2 regions of the Brevundimonas sp. PAMC22021 genome follow, and region 2 is predicted to be linked to the other one. Evidence: predicted binding sites of a transcription regulator. Region 2 holds the regulator's gene; the other holds the start of a gene.
The links. The regulator LexA, encoded in region 2, represses DNA repair genes until DNA is damaged. The targets are predictions, from matches to a motif close to ATGTTCNCNANNTGTTCT.
Positions count from the first base shown of each region.

Region 1: the regulator LexA is predicted to act here: its motif matches at 2,894-2,911, upstream of recA (recombinase RecA).

Region 1 covers NZ_CP080376.1:2,144,769-2,150,570, reverse strand. The annotation lists gene alaS (alanine--tRNA ligase) at 1-1,187, opposite strand, end outside; gene KY493_RS10590 (hypothetical protein) at 1,322-1,525, opposite strand; gene recA (recombinase RecA) at 1,714-2,796, opposite strand; gene KY493_RS10580 (M20/M25/M40 family metallo-hydrolase) at 2,976-4,718, opposite strand; gene KY493_RS10575 (protein-glutamate O-methyltransferase CheR) at 4,775-5,590, opposite strand; gene KY493_RS10570 (PleD family two-component system response regulator) at 5,587-5,802, opposite strand, start outside.
Region 2 covers NZ_CP080376.1:1,126,086-1,131,887, forward strand. The annotation lists gene gltX (glutamate--tRNA ligase) at 1-1,073, opposite strand, end outside; gene KY493_RS05455 (ComEC/Rec2 family competence protein) at 1,045-3,246, shown strand; gene lexA (transcriptional repressor LexA) at 3,227-3,922, opposite strand; gene trpC (indole-3-glycerol phosphate synthase TrpC) at 4,032-4,823, opposite strand; gene trpD (anthranilate phosphoribosyltransferase) at 4,828-5,802, opposite strand, start outside.

The sequences.
Region 1 (5,802 bases), 1.0 Mb from region 2:
CCGTAGGTGTCGTAGAGGGTAAAGGCCGTCTGGCCCGACAGCACGCCGCCGTCGCCCAGCGACCGCGACGCCTCTTCCAGCAGGCCCATGCCGCGACCCAGCGTGGTGCGGAAGCGGATTTCCTCCTGCTTCAGCGTGTCCTCGATGAAGGCCTGGGCGCGGGCGAGTTCGGGATAGGCGTCGCCCATCTCGCCGACCAGGGCCGGCACCAGCCGGTGCATCAGCGGGTCCTGCGCGCCCAGGAGGTGCGCATGGCGCATGGCGCGGCGCATGATCCGGCGCAGCACATAGCCGCGTCCCTCGTTCGAGGGCGTGACGCCGTCGGCGATGAGGAAGGAGGAAGAGCGCAGGTGGTCGGCGATGACGCGGTGGCTGGCCTTGCGGTCCCCTTCAGCCGTGGTCGAGGTCGCTTCTTCCGACGCCGCGATCAGGCGGCGGAACAGGTCCACCTCATAGTTGGAGTGGACGCCCTGCAGCACCGCGGCGATCCGCTCCAACCCCATGCCGGTGTCGATGGACGGTCTTTCGAGCTTTCGAACGATCTGGTCGTTCTCCTTCTCGAACTGCATGAAGACGTTGTTCCAGACCTCGACGAACCGGTCGCCGTCCTCGTCCGGGCTGCCGGGAGGGCCGCCGGGGATGTGGTCGCCGTGGTCGTAGAAGATTTCGGTGCAGGGACCGCACGGGCCGCTGTCGCCCATGGCCCAGAAGTTGTCGGAGCCGGCGATGCGCACGATCTTGTCGTCGGAGAAGCCGGCGACCTTTTTCCAGATGTCAAAGGCCTCGTCGTCGTCGATGTAGACGGTGACCATCAGCCGCTTGGGATCGAGGCCGAACTCCTTGGTGACCAGGGTCCAGGCGCGGTCGATCGCGTGTTCCTTGAAATAGTCGCCGAAGGAGAAATTCCCCAGCATTTCAAAGAAGGTATGGTGGCGCGCGGTGTAGCCGACGTTGTCGAGATCGTTGTGCTTGCCGCCGGCGCGAACGCACTTCTGCGAGGAGGTCGCGCGCTTGTAGGGCGGGGTGGAGGCGCCGGTGAAATAGTCCTTGAACGGCACCATGCCCGCATTGACGAACAACAGGGACGGATCGTTCTGCGGCACCAGCGGGGCCGAATGCACCTTCGTGTGGCCGTCGGCCGCGAAGAAGTCGAGGAAGGTGGATCGGATCTCGTTCAGGCTGGGCATGGCGGCGCGTTTCGGCTGGGAGGATCAGGCCATATAGGGGCAGGCGCGCGATCAAGCCATGCGTTTTCGGCGGGCGTCGGCCCGCGCCCCGTCATCCCCGCCTGTGCGGCGGGAATGACGGACTGGAGACGGCCTTACGCCTCGACTTCGTCGACCTCGGCGTCGTCTTCGGAGAGCAGGGCGTCCAGGGCGTCGATGATGGCGTCGAGCTGCTCGGGCGTGGCCTCGACGGTCAGCGAGCCGCCGGCGTCGCCTTCGATCTCGATCAGATAGCCTTCCTCGGTTTCGGACAGGCTGAACTGGGTCAGGGCCTGGGTTTGGGTCTTTTCGTCGGCCATGGGGAGGCTCCTTGCGTGGTGAACCGGATCAACGGTCCGGCCGTGCGGAAGGCTCCGGGGCGCGGGCAAAGAAAAAGGCCGTTCGACGGTCGTGTCGAACGGCCTTCGCTTTCTCCGTCCCGCCCCGACGGGGTAGATGGCGGGTCGCCGGACCCGGACGGAGGAAGAGCGGCGAGGAGAGCCGGAAATCAGCCCTCCAGGTCTTGACCCTCGTCCGGCTCGGGCGTGCCCAAGAGCTCGTCGGCGATCTTGTTGGTCGAGGCGCGCACGGCCTTTTCGATGGAGGCGGCGATGTCCGGATTGGTGCGCAGGAACTCGCGCACATTCTCCCGGCCCTGGCCGATCCGGGTCGAGTCATAGGAGAACCAGCTGCCCGACTTCTCGATGATCCCGGCCTTGACGCCCAGGTCGATGATCTCGCCCAGCTTGGAGACGCCTTCACCGTACATGATGTCGAAGATGACCTCGCGGAACGGCGGGGCGACCTTGTTCTTGACCACCTTCACGCGGGTGGTGTTGCCCACCACCTCGTCGCGGTTCTTGATCGCGCCGGTGCGGCGGATGTCCAGGCGCACCGAGGCGTAGAACTTCAGCGCATTGCCGCCGGTGGTCGTCTCGGGCGAGCCGTACATCACGCCGATCTTGTGACGGATCTGGTTGATGAACAGGACGATGCACTTGGACTTGGAGATCGAGGCGGTCAGCTTGCGCAGCGCCTGGCTCATCAGGCGAGCCTGAAGGCCGGGCAGGCTGTCGCCCATCTCGCCCTCGATCTCGGCGCGCGGCGTCAGGGCGGCGACAGAATCGACCACCACGATGTCCACCGCGCCCGAACGGACCAGGGTGTCGACGATCTCCAGCGCCTGTTCGCCGGTGTCGGGTTGCGACACCAGAAGGTCGTCCAGGTTCACGCCCAGCTTCTGGGCGTAGATGGGATCCAGCGCATGCTCGGCGTCGACAAAGGCGGCGACGCCGCCCTTTTTCTGCACCTCGGCCACGGTGTGGAGCGCCAGGGTGGTCTTGCCCGAGGATTCGGGGCCGAACACCTCGATCACCCGGCCGACCGGCAGGCCGCCGATGCCTAGCGCCATGTCCAGGCCCAGCGAGCCGGTCGAGACGCTTTCGATCTCGGCCACCTGGCCCGCCTTGCCCAGCTTCATCACCGAGCCCTTGCCAAAGGCGCGATCGATCTGTGCGATCGCCGCCTCAAGCGCCCGCTGCTTGTCTCCGTCTTCCTTGCCCACGAGTTTCAACGCCGCCTGCGAAGCCATTGCCTTGGTCTCCCTTGCCATGATTCCCATCAATGCTTGGGAGAGACCCGCCATGGACCCGCTCCCTTGTGAGACGGACTATGTGCATGGTTTGTTCTGGTTCACAAGATGTTCTCATCCGCAGGACAGCGCCCGCTGCGATGTTGCGACCATTCCTGACGCACCAGCTGATCGGCGGGTCAGGCAGGCTGCCGAGAGGCGAGCGGGCGGCACAGCATCAGCAGCAGCAAGGCGGGCAGGGCGACCACCCCCGGCAGCAGGCCGCCGATGCCGAGGAACAGGTGGTGCGCGAGGCTGAGCAGCCAGGCGCCGCCGATCACGGTCGCCAGCAGCGGCGCGATCACGGCCGGAGCCTTGTCGAGCGCATCAGCTGTCGAGGCGGAGAGGGCGGCGGCGAGCGCGGCCAGCAGCGTGGGCCAGGCCACGATCGGCGCCGTGGTCGGGGCGAGGGTCTGGGCGGCGAGGGTAACGACGAGCCCGAGCCCGATCAGTCCGATCCAGCCGCTCCATGCGTTTCGGGTTTGAAGCCCGGGCGCAATCGGCAGGACCAGAGCCACGGCGGACGTCGCCAGCAGCATCGGGTTGGGACCAGCGCGCGCGATGCAGATCACGGCTGCTACGCCGACCATGGCGACGGCGCTCCATCTGCCGCGACGGCCTTTCCCGAACAGGAGCAGAGCCGCCAGGCCGAGCTGGCTGATGGCGACCGCCGCCTCCAGCCAGCCCAGCCGCGCCATGATGGTATAATAGCCCTCCGGCCCTGTGGGACCGGCCAGCAGCCGCAGCGCCTGCGCGGTGACAAGCCCGGCCGCCAGGAACCAGACGCCGCCCAGCACGCCACGTCCGACATCGGCGGCGCTGAGCCCGCCGACCCGTCCGACCCTCCACACGGAAAATCCCCAAAGCGCCAGGGCGCCCGCGACCCCGATCCACCCCGCCGCCGGCGGATAGGACAGCACGATCCGGCCCAGCACGTCCGTGTAGACCACATCCGCGGTCGCCGCAGGCAAAGCGGGCGCGCGCGCCAGACGGTCGGCGAACTCCAGCGCCTGTGACCCAATGTGCTGGACGCTGCCGGCGTCGAGGTTGTCCGGCGTCGACAAGGGCGTGTGGTAGTGGGCGGGCCGGCCGAGGAACGCCAGGTTGATCCCCTGAACGCCGGCGTCCTTTGGCAGGCTGAAGTCCGTGCCGTTGGGCATCCGCTCATAGACGAAAACCGACAGCGAGTTCGACGACACCCCGCCGGTGACGCGGGACGCGATGGCGGCGAAGGCGGAAACCGTGTCGGCGTTGCCGCGCCCGGTCTCGAACATGGCGGCCCGACCGCCGCCGCCGCGCGCCTCCAGATTGGCCACGGCTCCGATTGTGTCGCGCAACGGATGGGCGGCGAAGAAGGCGCGGGCGCCGATCAGGCCGATCTCCTCCGCGTCGGTGAACAGGACGATCACGGTGCGCGGGGCCGGGCCTCTGGCGCGGATGGCGCGCACCGCCTCCAGGATCGCGGCGACGCCCGTCGTGTTGTCCGCCGCCCCGGGCGAGCGGGGCGTGGTGTCATAGTGGGCCATCAGGGCCACGGCGGGAAGCGCGGGGTCGGAGCCGGGCAGCACGCCGATCAGGTTGACGCCCTCTCCCGCGCCCGGATCGAGGCCCGGCGGCGCGTGGTCGGCCAGACGGAAGCCTTGAGTCTGCGTCTGCAGGCCCAGGCCCCCCATCCGTCCGAGCAGATAGGCTCGCACCCGCGCATGGTCGGGCGATCCGACAGGGTGCGGGCGCTGGGCGATCTCTCGCACGTCCGCCAGGGCGCGTGTGGCGGAAAAGGCGGTTGCGGGCGCGTCGGCCGGAAGGGGGCGCGGGCTCTGGCTCGTCAGCACGGCCAGCCCGAACGCCCCGGCCAGCGCCGCGATCAACAGAAACAGCCGCATCGCCCCGCCTCCTGCCAGAGGCGCAGTTAAGAGGCCGATCCGCCTTCTGGCAATCGTCAGGCGGCGCGGCGCAGAGAGGCGGGCGATTTGACGTAGACGCCGCGGCGGCCGTTCACGGGGCGAAAGGCGACCGTGTCGTCCTCGATCCGCTCGTCCAGACCCAGGAACAGGCAACCGTCGTCCACCAGCCGCTGTTCGAGGCCGTCCAGCACGCGAGCGCGCCGCGACGGGTCCATGTCGCCCAGGACGTTGCGGCAGAAGATGACGTCGAAGCGGACGTCGTCGGTCGGCTCGTCCAGCAGGTTGGCGCGGGCGAAGCGAACGGCCTGCGTAAGTTCGGGGCCGGCGCGCCACTGATCCTCGCTGGACTCGAACCATCTCAGCATGGCGTGGGCGCTCAGGCCGCGCTGGATCTCGAAACCGGTGTAGATTCCGGCGCGCGCCTTTTCGATCGCGCGGCTGGACAGGTCGGTGCCCAGCACCTCGACCCGCGCATCGGCGCCCAGCGCGCCCATCGCGAGCGACCAAGTCTCCTGGCCGGTCGAGCAGCCGGCCGACCAGACGCGGATCGGCCGATCGGTCCGCACCCGCCCCAACGCCGGGATCAGTTCGCGCTCGAACACCGCAAACGGCGCGCGGTCGCGGCGGAACCAGGTCTCCGGGTTCAGCAGCGCCTCGATCACGGCCCAGCCAAGCGAGGCGACCGGCCGCGCCCACAGGGCCGCCAGCATGGCCTCGACGCTGTCGTAGGACTCACGCCGCGCCACCGGAGCCAGCCGGTGCTCGGCCAGGCGGATGCGATCGCGCGTGAGCCGGAAACCGGCGCGCGAGATCATCAGGCCTTGCAGCCGCTCGAAGTCTTCCGGGCTCATGACGCAGGCGCGCCCGCGTGGGCGGCGATCGTCGGGACAAAGCCGACCTCGGCCAGCTTGGACTGCAGGATCTCGCCGTCGAACGGCTTCATCACATATTCGTCGGCGCCGGCGGACAGGGCCTCGGCGATGCGCTCGGCCCGCGTCTCGATGGTGCAGAACAGCACCTTGGGTCGCTCGCCGCCCGGCATGGCGCGCAGCCGGCGCAGAAA
Region 2 (5,802 bases):
TTGGCGCGATCCTTGACGAAAGGCATAGCCCTTTGCAGCCGCGCCTCGTCGTCTTCGGCCAGGCTGCGGCCACGCGCCAGATGCACGTCGAGCGCCAGCTTGGCAAGACGCTCGTCGTCGCCAAGCCGCAGCCAGTGGCCGTTGACGTGCGCCAGCTTGTCGAAATCCAGCCGCGCCGGCGCCTTGCCGACGCCCCCCAGGTCGAACCACTCCAGCGCCTGCGCGTCGGAGAACAGCTCGTTGTCGCCATGCGCCCAGCCGAGGCGGGCGAGATAGTTTCGCATCGCCTCGGGCAGATAGCCCATCTCGGCGTATTCGTGAACCGCCTGGGCCCCGTGGCGCTTGGACAGCTTGGCCCCGTCCGGACCGTGGATCAGCGGGATGTGGGCGAATGTCGGGCGCAGCCAGTCCAGCGCGTCATAGATCAGGCTCTGGCGCGCGGCGTTGTTCAGGTGGTCGTCGCCGCGGATGACATGGGTCACGCCCATGTCGTGATCGTCCACCACCACGGCCAGATTGTAGGTCGGGGCGCCGTCCGAACGCAGCAGCACCAGGTCGTCGAGATCCGCCGTCGACCAGCTGACGGCGCCCTGCACCTCGTCATCGACGGTGACGGTCGCGCCCTGCGGGCGGCGGAATCGCACCACGTGCGCCAGCGCCAGATCATCGACGGTCGGCTCGCGGTCGCGCCAGGGCGATTCGAACGTGCGCTTCTCGGCCTTGGCCTCGTCGCGCAGCCGCGTCGTCTCCTGTGGAGAGGTGAAGTCGCGGTAGGCGTGACCTTTCTCCAGCAGCTGATCCACTACCTCGCGGTGGCGGTCGGCGCGGCTGAACTGGAACACCGGCTCTTCGTCGGCGAACAGCTCCAGCCAGCTGAGGCCGTCGAAGATGGCCTGCACGGCGTCCTCGGTAGAGCGTTCGCGGTCGGTATCCTCGATGCGAATCAGGAAGCGGCCGCCGCGGCCCTTGGCGTAAAGCCAGTTGAAAAGCGCCGTCCGCGCCCCTCCAATGTGAAGGTAGCCGGTGGGCGAGGGGGCAAAGCGGGTGACGACGGTCGAGGAAGAGGCGATCATGGGGGGAGGGTCCGTAAGCGAGGCCCTTATACGCCCCGCCTCGCCAAAGCCCAGCCCCTGGACGCGGCTATGGATCAGCCTGGCCCAGGCGGTCGCCTCTCAGGAGAGTCGATGGGCGATGTGGACGCCGGTGGCGTTCGGCGGCGGATGCGGCCTCTATTTCGCGCTCAGGTTCGAGCCGCCGTTGTGGCCGCTGGCGATCGCGGCGGCCGTGCTGTTTGCAGCCTGGGGGATCGTGAAACGAGCGGGGCGAAGCCGCGCCTGGACCTGGCCCCTGCTGATGCTGGCGGTGATGGCCGCGGGCATGGCCAATGCGCGACTGAAGACGATGACCATCGAGGCGCCGATCGCGCCGGCCATGTCGGAGGCCACGGTGGTCGAGGGCTGGGTCGTGGACGTCGATACGCCCGGCGAACGCGGCCATCGCGTGATCGTGGCGCCCGTGCGCGTTCGCGGGCTCGCGTCGGAGCAGACGCCGGTTCGGCTTCGCGCAACGGTGCGGGGCTCGCCGCCGGAGCCGGGCGAAGCGGTGCGGCTGTTCGCCATTCTGAACCCGCCGCCGGCGCCGGCCGCCCCGGGCGCCTATGACTTCGGCCGCAACGCCTTCTTCGAGGGGCTGGGCGGCGTGGCGTTTGCGCTGGGTGAGACGCGTCGGGCCGAACTGGCGCCGCCCGGATGGCGGCTGCGGCTGGAGATGGCGATCAATGCGGCGCGCTTTGATCTGGCGCAGCGCATCGTCGCGCGGCTGGGCGAGCGCACGGGAGGCGTCGCCGCCGCCATGACCACGGGGCACGAGACGTGGATCGTGCGCGAGGACCAGGAGATGATGCGGGCCTCAGGCCTGGCGCACATCCTGTCGATCTCCGGCTTGCACATGGCCGTGGTCGGCGGATTCGCCTTTTTCGCCGTACGCCTGCTGGTCGCGGCCTGGCCGTGGCTGGCGCTGCGGGTTTCGGGCAAGAAGGTCGCGGCGGTGGCGAGCCTGATGGCGGTCTCGGCCTATCTGGTCGTGTCGGGCGCGCCGCCTCCGGCAGAGCGGGCGGCGATCACCGCCTCCATCGCCTTTGTCGCCATTCTGCTGGATCGACAGGCGATCACCATGCATGCGCTCGCGGTCGCGGCCATGATCGTCCTGCTGCTGCACCCGCAGGCGATCGTCACGCCCGGCTTTCAGATGTCGTTCGCCGCGACGGCCGCCCTGGTCGCTCTGGTCGAGGCGTGGCCCAGACGATTGCGGGAGATTTCCGCGCCCTGGTCGATCCTGGCCGTGCAGCGCGCGGGCGGCTGGCTGACCGCCGCCGTCGCCGCCAGCCTGGTCGCGGGTCTCGCCACCGCACCATTTGCGATCCAGCACTTCAATCGAACAGCGACCTATGGCCTACTCGCCAATCTGGTCACCGCGCCGATCTCCGACTTCGTGATGATGCCGTTTCTGGCGTTGGGCGCGCTGCTGGAGCCCGTAGGTCTGGGCGCGCCCTTCCTTGTGGTGACCGGCTGGGGCGTGGACGCCATGCTGGCGATCGGCGCCTGGACCGCGAGCCTGCCGGGGGCGGTGCGAACCATCGCCAGCGCACCGGACGCGGTGCTGGCGATCTCCTTCCTCGGGGTGCTGTTTCTGTGCCTTTGGCGAGGACGGTGGCGCTGGATCGGCCTGCCGTTCGCCGCCGCCGTCCTGCTCTGGCCCCGTCCGCCTGCACCCGACCTGTGGATTGCGGATGGAGGCGCGGTCGCGGCCTTCAGCCAGGGTGACGAAGCGGTCGCGCTGCGTCCGGGCGTCGGCGCCTTCGCCAGCGAGCTGTGGTCCAGACGACGCGGCTTGGCTCTTGCCGACAGGCCGGCGGAGGGATGGGTCTGCACCCGCTTTTCCTGCCGGCCAGAGGCAGCGACGGAGGCCCCAGTCGCCCTATGGTGGGGCCGCAAGGCCCCGGATGTGGCGGCGCTGGAGGCCCTGTGTCAGGCGGCTCCGGTCGTCAGCGTGCGCGCTGCCGTCACATCCTTGCCGAGAACCTGCGAGAATCGGCTGCTGCTGGACGCCGTGGATTTCGAGCGGGGCGCCGTGGAGCTCTGGCGCAGCCACGGTGGCGCCTGGAAAGCCCGTTGGAGCGGCGACGTTCGAGGCGACCGGCCCTGGAGCCGCCGCCCCGATCCCGATTTCAGTGATAGCGGCGCATGAGGCCGACCAGCTTGCCCTGAACCGCCACCTGATCCGGGCCGAAGATGCGGGTCTCGTAGTTGCGGTTTGCGGGCTCAAGCGCCACGGAGCCGCCGCGACGACGGAGGCGCTTCAGCGTCGCTTCTTCGCCTTCGACCAGCGCCACTACGATCTCGCCACTATTGGCGGTGTCGCCGCGCCGGATCACCACCAAGTCGCCGTCGAGGATGCCGGCCTCGATCATCGAATCCCCTTCGATCTCGAGAACGTAGTGGTCTCCCGACCCCAGCATCGACTCGGGCACAGGCATGCGTTCGCGTTCGTGCTGGATGGCGGCGATCGGCGTGCCGGCGGCGATCTTGCCCAGCAGCGGCAGCTCGCGCGTGTCGTTGGCGGCCTGGGGCGCCGGGCTGCGAACACCGCCGCCATCGATGACGTCCGGGCGGAAAGGCTGGCGCGCACGGCCTGAGGCGGCGCTGGCCTGCTCCGGCAGCTTGGTGACCTCCAGCGCACGCGCCCGGTGCGCCAGCCGGCGGATGAAGCCGCGCTCTTCCAGGGCGGTGATCAGTCGGTGGATGCCGGACTTGGAGGCCAGGTCCAGCGCTTCCTTCATCTCGTCGAACGACGGGGAGACGCCCGTCTCCTTGATCCGCTCGTGGATGAACATCAGCAGTTCATGCTGCTTGCGCGTGAGCATCGCCGGATCCTCGACTGGCCGTTTGATGGGAATCGGAACGGGCCGTGAACATTGACGATGTTCTGTAAGTGTTCCCGGTTAATGTCAACCTAAGCGGAACAACGGGAGATCAGGCGAGGAGGGCTCGGGTGGCGGCCTCGACATCCGCCTGCCGCATCAGGCTTTCGCCGACCAGGATGGCCTGGGCGTGCGCGTCATGGACGCGGGATACGTCGTCCGGGGTGAAGACGCCGCTTTCCGACACCAGCAGGGCCCGAACGGGACTGAGGATCGACAGCAAAGCCGTGGTCTCGAGATCGACCTCGAAGGTGCGGAGAGAGCGATTGTTGACGCCCACCAGGTCGCCGCCGAGCTCGCAGGCGCGCGCCATTTCCGCCTCGTCGTGCGTTTCGATCAGGGCGTCCATGCCGAACCGCTCGGCTTCGGCCAGCAGTTCGGCGGCCAGTCCATCGTCGATCATGGCCAGGATGATCAGGATGCAGTCGGCGCCGAGCGCGCGGCTTTCCGCGACCTGCCAGGGATCGACCAGGAAGTCCTTGCGCAGGCAGGGCAGGGCCGTGGCGTTCCGCGCCTGCGCCAGATAGGCGTCGTCGCCCTGAAAGCTGGGGTCGTCGGTCAGGACCGACAGACAGGCCGCGCCGCCCGCCTCATAGGCCCGCGCCAAGGAGGCCGGCTCGAAGTCCTCGCGAATCAAGCCCTTTGACGGGCTGGCCTTCTTGATCTCGGCGATCAGGGCCGGGCGGCCGGTGCGCTCGTGCGCGGCCTCCAGCGCGGACCGGAACCCGCGAGGCGCGGAGGCGCCGGACGCCAGACGATCCATCTCGTCCTGCGAGCGCGCAGCCTTGCGCGCCTGAACCTCCTCGCGCTTGTAGGCGGCGATCCGGTCGAGGATATCGGTCATGACGTCAGGCCTCCGGCGGGGCTTCAGGCGGCGTGGAGGTGATGCGGGCGAGCGCCTCCAGCGCCGCCGCCGCGCGACCATCGTCGATGGAGGCGGCGGCCAGCAAGGCGCCCGCCGCCAAGGTCTCGGCGCGATCGGATACGACAAGGGCGGCGGCGGCGTTCAGGAGCACGATGTCGCGATAAGCGCCCCGCCGGCCGTCGAGCAGCGCCCGCAGCGCAGCCGCGTTCTGCCCGGCGTCGCCGCCCCGGATGTCGTCCAGCGACGCACGCGCCAGGCCCGCGTCTTCCGGCGAGACCTGGAAGCGCCGTACCCGACCGTCCTTCCATTCCGCCACTTCCGACACGCCCGTGGTGGTCAGTTCGTCGAGACCCTGGCCATGCACAGTCCAGGCTCGCGTAGCCCCCAAGCGGCCCAGCGCCTCGACCAGAGGCTCAAGCAGGCGCGGATCATAGACCCCCATGACCTGACGCCTGGCGCCGGCCGGGTTCGACAGCGGCCCGAGAAGGTTGAACACGGTGCGAAAGCCGACTTCGGCTCTCACCGGTCCGACATGGCGCATGGCGCCGTGATAGGCGGGGGCGAACAGAAAGCAGATGCCGGCCTCGTCCAGTGCGCGGCGCTGCTGTTCCGGCCCGGCCATCAGGTTGACGCCCAGCATCGACAGCACGTCGGAAGAGCCGGACTTGGACGACATGGCGCGGTTGCCGTGTTTGGCCACCTTCAAGCCGGCGCCGGCCAGGACCAGCGCTGCCGCGGTCGAGATATTGTAGGTGTGCTGGCCGTCCCCGCCCGTGCCGCAGGTATCGATCACCTCATGGGGATGATCCAGCGTCAGGGCGGCCTCGCGCATCGCCTGGGCGAAGGCGGTGATCTCCTCCACCGTTTCGCCGCGCATCCGCAGGGCGGTGACGGCGGCGGCGACCTGGGACGGGGTCGGCTCGCCGCGCAGGCAGGCGGCGAAGAAGTCGTGCGCCTG